Regions from separate parts of the Vibrio astriarenae genome, predicted to be linked through region 2. Evidence: predicted binding sites of a transcription regulator. Region 2 holds the regulator's gene; the other holds the start of a gene.
The links. Region 2 encodes CRP, which controls carbon source genes, mostly activating them, when cyclic AMP is high. Its sites were predicted from a motif close to TGTGANNNNNNTCACA; they were not measured.

Region 1: udp (uridine phosphorylase) is a predicted target of CRP. The motif match lies at 1,469-1,484, and genes of this name have one in related genera.

The regions. Positions count from the first base shown of each region.
Region 1 is NZ_CP047475.1:2,179,200-2,182,371, forward strand. Features, by position in the region: gene GT360_RS10160 (hypothetical protein) at 1-479, shown strand, start outside; gene udp (uridine phosphorylase) at 627-1,388, opposite strand; gene GT360_RS10170 (MATE family efflux transporter) at 1,650-3,095, opposite strand; gene GT360_RS10175 (CBS domain-containing protein) at 3,167-3,172, opposite strand, start outside.
Region 2 is NZ_CP047475.1:323,741-326,912, reverse strand. Features, by position in the region: gene GT360_RS01545 (YheU family protein) at 1-108, shown strand, start outside; gene GT360_RS01540 (phosphoribulokinase) at 190-1,059, shown strand; gene crp (cAMP-activated global transcriptional regulator CRP) at 1,299-1,931, shown strand; gene GT360_RS01530 (DUF1338 domain-containing protein) at 2,024-2,827, opposite strand; gene astD (succinylglutamate-semialdehyde dehydrogenase) at 2,902-3,172, opposite strand, start outside.

The DNA of each region.
Region 1 (3,172 bases), 1.3 Mb from region 2:
TGCATGGCAAAGTGATTCGCCACTGTATGTATCTGTTGGATGATGTGGTGTTAGCGTGGCTTGCCCAAGCAGGACGAGACGATCTCTACGAAGAGTATCACCAAAATTGGCAAGCGATTTTAGATTCAATGGAATCACTTACCCAGCTGCGCATCTCTATTCAAGAGTCAGATATCGGCCATAGTGAGGAGCGCATTCGCTATTACTGTGGCAGCATTTTAAACAAAATGAATCGCCTATCGGTGATTAACCGCAAAGTGATTAATACACCACAGTGTGTGATTGCACTGAACAGGCTAAATGAGGTGAGTGAAGGCTATGCCGATTTTAGCAATACCAATAATTTGTATTCACTGAGTAGTGAAGTCTCTCTTGCAATTTCAGACGTCTATGACGACATGTTAAAAACTTTTGCAGAAGACCTGTATCAACCACTTGATGACCTACCGCCCGTCACAGCTGAGTCATTAAGAGCATAAAACGATGATTAGAAAGGAGAACATGAACACAGCTATTGAGAACACGGTTATTAGAACATAGTTACTTGAAATGCCCACCAGCAGTGGGGACTCCGTTTTTCCCCTCCTCTGAAAGCCTCCAGGGAGGAGGGGAACTTTTCATTCGTGTTACGCTAGCATCTTACGCGCCGCCTCTACCACAACTTTAATCGAACGCGCTTCGGTCTCTTTTAGCGTGTCGTGATCGGGGATCTCTTTTTGAGTACGATTGATAATAACACCAGCAACACAGCCCGCTTTCAAGCCCGAGCTCGCACACATTGTCAACAGCGTCGCCGATTCCATCTCGAAGTTCAGCACACCCATATCTTGCCACTCTTTCATCGAACCTTGGAAGCGCTTAACCACACGACCAGAGAAGGTGTCGTAACGTTCTTGACCAGGGTAGAAAGTATCACTTGAAGCTGTTACACCCATGTGTACAGGTGCTCCACTCTCTTCCACTGCGGCTTTCATCGCGGTTGCCACGTCAAAATCGGCAACGGCTGGGAATTCCATTGGTGCAAAATGGAGACTCGCGCCATCAAGACGGACTGAGCCTGTTGAAACAATCATATCGCCAACGTGAACGTGAGGCTGAATAGCACCCGTTGTGCCCACTCGCAAGAAAGTGCGTACACCAAGCTGTGCTAATTCTTCAACCGCAATCGATGTCGATGGGCCACCAATACCTGTCGAGCACACAACCACTGGCTTGCCGTCGAGTTCTGCGCGATAAAGTGTGTATTCGCGATGGCTCGCGAGGAAGACCGGATTTTCCATCTGATCAGCAATTTTTTCAACTCGAGCAGGGTCACCTGGAATAATGGCCAATGTCGCACCAGCGAGGTCTGTTTCGGTCACACCTAAATGAAATACGGCTTGTGTCATGGGGGCTCCTTGGTTGGCGTTTTCGCTCAAAATGTAATTATCGGGTACAACTCAATGTAACCAACCCCAGAGTTATGTTTGGTGATCAATCTCACAACAATATGAACACCATTAGTGCAAGTTACACAGTTAATCGATTTGCATCACATTTATTGGCGTACTTTAGAGCCCACGTTACATAGAATTGTTATAGAAATCGCATCTATACCGTTGATTGAACGACCTTTAAATGAATGGTCTAAGACAAATACCCGACCTATGCTATTTAGTCGCTTCATCTGTTACCAAGCTTGCATCATCAATCACCAAAGCATCGTGTGTGCAAAATGGTTGAGTATTGACACAGGTCGCCGGTACGTCTTCCTCCATTTCTGGCTCGTGGCCTTTCGCGATATCACTGATGTGTTTACGCAACACAACCAGTGCAATCAGGCCAAATAACAGAGTACCTACCGCTTGACCATACATCACCCCGAGCGCACCAAACATATCCGCGCCGAGATAAACGAAAGGGATTGTCCCTAGTGTTGCCTTACCCAAATTGAGGGCTGTGGAGTACAAAGGCTTACCCAGGTTATTGAAAGAAGTATTGGCCACAAACAACGTGCCGTTGAAGATAAAGCTAATAGCAACGTAGGTGCAAAATGCGGTCACGATTAATGCGGCATCACCCTGCAAGCTAAATATTGCGACCACATAGTCTTGTAAGAAATAGAGTAAAAAACAAACCACAATGGTATAGATGGTCGTCACGAACAATGAGTTTTTCAGGGTATCTTCGACTCGGTCATAACGCTCCGCCCCATAGTTTTGGCCAATAATTGGGCCTACAGCGCCAGACAGAGCAAATATGACCGCGAAGCACACAGGGGTTAGTCGACCAATGACCGCAAAACCGGCTACGTAGTCCTCACCAAACTGCGCAATTGCGGACGTTACGATTGCGTTGCCAAACGGCGTTGCAATATTGGTAAGAATGGCTGGTAGAGCAATCGCAAAGATCGCTTTGCTGTGTCCAAGCCAATGAACAATGGAGGGCATGGCCACCAAATTATGCACCCGAACCAAAGGAGTGACAGAGAAGTAGAACACCGTGAACCTGGCGATGACCGATGCCCAAGCAGCGCCTTCCACATTCATCTCAAAGGCAAAGATAAAGATCGGGTCGAGAATAGCATTCACAATCCCACCCGCGAGTGTTGCCCACATTGAACGTTTTGCATCACCTGCAGCGCGCAGGCCTGCACCCGCCGCCATGCCGACTGCGACGAGAGGCCCGCTAGGAATCAAAATCCTCAAATAGGCTTCTGCTCTTTCAGCCGCATAGCCTTTTGCCCCAATGAGACTGAGCAACTCTGGTATAAAAATATACACTATGACGCTGACAGTACAGCCAATGAGCAGCGCTGTCATCATAGTACTGATACTGATTCGTTGCGCTTCAAGGTGTCGTTTTGCGCCTAAAGATTTGGAGACCAACGCCCCCATTGCGATCGAGGTTCCGATCGAAATTGAAGTTGAAAAGAAGACCAATGTTCCAGCAAAGCCCACTGCGGCTGCAAGCTCATCTTGTCCTAGCATACTGATAAACAGCATATCCACGAGGTCGACGACAAACAGTGCCATCAAGCCGATTGAGCCAGCTCCGGACATCACCAAGATATGCTTCATGGTGGATCCTTGCGTGAATTTACCCTCTTGCTCCATGGCAACCTCTTTCTAGCAGTTGAAGACGACAAAGGCGCCAAGATGGCGCCTTATTTATACTGATCTGTTTGTTAAAC
Region 2 (3,172 bases):
TTAACCGAGAAAATCGAGCAAGTTCGCAAACAAATTGAAGCGGGCGACGCGGTTATCGTCTTTTCTGAACTGCATGAAACAATCGATATCCAAACTCGAAAATTCTAATCCCTGACCTCGCCATTTGGACTTTGGTGCGCTAAGGTTAATTTTCTTAAAAATCATAACTATTAAATAGACAGGTACGTCATGTCAGCCAAGCATCCGATTATCGCGGTGACCGGCTCCTCTGGTGCAGGAACCACCACAACGTCAGAAGCCTTTAGAAAGATGTTCAATATGATGGACGTCAAGCCCGCGTGGGTGGAAGGCGATAGCTTCCACCGTTTTACTCGCCCTGAGATGGACGTAGAGATTCGCAAAGCGCGTGAGCAAGGCAAACACATCAGTTACTTCGGGCCACAAGCCAACGACTTTAAAGCGCTGGAACAGTTCTTTGCTCGCTATGGCGAGGAGGGGCAAGGTGAGGTGCGTCGCTACCTGCACTCTTTTGATGAGGCGGTACCGTACAACCAGATGCCCGGCACGTTCACTCCTTGGCAGCAGCTCCCTGATGATACTGATGTTTTGTTTTACGAGGGGTTACATGGGGGAGTCGTCGATGGTGACGTGAATGTCTCTAAACACGTCGACTTTCTGATCGGCATGGTGCCGATTGTTAACCTGGAGTGGATCCAGAAGTTTGTGCGTGATACCCGAGATAGAGGCCACTCGCGAGAGGCGGTGATGGACTCTATCGTGCGCTCGATGGACGATTATCTTAACTACATCACCCCACAGTTCTCTCGTACTCACATCAACTTTCAGCGTGTCCCAACCGTCGACACGTCAAACCCGCTCAATGCGAAGGGCATTCCAAGTCTGGATGAAAGTTTTGTGGTGATTCGTTTACGTGGGATAAAAAACGTCGATTTCCCTTACCTGCTCGCCATGATTGATGGCTCATTTATGTCGCGTCACAACACACTTGTTGTACCCGGAGGCAAGATGAGTTTTGCGATGGAATTGATCGTCAGACCCATCCTACAACAGCTAATAGAAACCGGGAAAATAGGTTAACTGCGACCGATAACCAGAGAACCTTGTCAGTACGTGATCAGGTGCACAGAATCTGAGTAAATTTCGGTCGTATTACCCCGTTAAAATCAAGAAATCGCACAAGAAACACGTTACTATCTTGTCTGAATTACGAGATAGCTTGCAGCATGTGTCTTCAGCACTTATGCTACTAGGCCTAGTTAAAGCGCTTAGCGCAATAAGGAAAGCAGCAAGCGTACCCTGCAGAGGAAGATATATTTATGGTTCTAGGTAAACCTCAAACCGATCCAACGTTAGAGTGGTTTCTTTCACACTGTCATATTCATAAGTACCCATCAAAGAGCACGCTAATTCACGCAGGTGAAAAAGCTGAGACTTTGTACTACATCGTCAAAGGCTCTGTAGCAGTACTTATTAAAGACGAAGAAGGTAAGGAAATGATCCTTTCTTACCTTAACCAAGGTGACTTCATTGGTGAACTCGGTCTTTTCGAAGAAGACCAAGAGCGTACTGCTTGGGTACGTGCAAAATCGCCATGTGAAGTAGCTGAGATTTCATTTAAGAAGTTCCGTCAACTTATCCAAGTTAACCCAGATATCCTAATGCGCCTTTCAGCGCAGATGGCAAGCCGCCTACAAGTGACTAGCCAAAAAGTGGGTGACTTAGCATTCCTAGACGTAACTGGTCGTATCGCTCAGACGCTACTAAACCTAGCAAAACAGCCTGACGCAATGACTCACCCAGACGGCATGCAAATCAAGATCACTCGTCAAGAGATCGGTCAGATTGTAGGTTGTTCACGTGAAACCGTTGGTCGTATCCTGAAGATGCTAGAAGAGCAGAACCTAATTTCTGCACACGGTAAAACTATCGTGGTCTACGGTACTCGTTAATTCTCATCGAATTGCGAACAGCAAAGTATCAATAAAAACACCAAGCCTCGGCTTGGTGTTTTTTTTTATCTGTGCGACACAACTTCACTAACCTAGCTATTCGTACTCTCAAAGATTTTATCGGCTGAGGCCGCCACAAAACCAGAATAAAGCTCTCCACTCGCTGTCGGGTAGCGCTTGGCAAACTCATAAAAGCCCCCGGGGATCTCAAACTCACCATCAGTAAAGGCGACACGGACTCTATCCGCCATCGTTGATGACTGCTCTAGCAGCACTTCGGGTGTTCCTTTTACCTCACCACCAGATTCATTGATAACAAAGCCAGATTCTCTGAGTTGATTATTAACCTCAACCACCTCTTCAAACGCATTGAGCTGATTGACGCTGACCGTAAAGTGGTTGGCACCATAGCCATGAGCGGCAAACCAAGAGGCGTACTCACTCTCTTTCGCAAGCTCAAGATAATCTTGATGTGAAAGGCTCCATAATCGACCGGCAAAAAGAAACGCTGGGCTAAGTAACTGATTGGCGTCTAATTGCGCCACCAAACGTGCAACGATGGCTTGCAACTGAGTGGAACACTCTTCCACTTTTAGCTCACTAATAAACACTTTAGGGAGTGCGGGATCAGTGTGTTCATAATGCTTGGCCAGCAACTTTTTGCTCTCAAATACGTAGTCTCCCCCTTCTTTATAGCCTAGAGCAAGAAAGGGCTTCGCTAGGGTTTCTATCCCTAAAGGGGCGATATTAAAGGTTCGCAAAGCAATATGATCATTGATCAGCGGCGTCTCTTCTTCAAGCAGTTGATGAACTTGCTGCGCTGAAGGACAAAGGCGAGTGATGTAGTCTTGCCAAAGCTCGGCAAATAACTGCTCGACAGTGAAAGCGGGGGTCATACTCTCTCCTTGTATCGAAGGGTGAAAGGTTGGGCAGCCGACTGACTGCCCTCAGCGTGTGACGGTTTGGTTATTTATAGTGTTAGGCCAGGACTCAATGTCGCGGGTAAAAGAGGCTCACTGCCCTCCATTGAAGCCATAGGATACGCGCAGTAGTCTGCGGCATAATAGGCGCTTGGACGCAGGTTGCCGGAAGCACCAGGCCCACCAAATGGTGCATCACCACTCGCCCCCGTCAATTGACGATTACGGTTAACAATGCCCGCACGAATGTGCTCTACAAAATATGCCCATTCCCCCTCATCGGTTGAGATAAGACCTGCCGATAAGCCGTATCGAGTATCG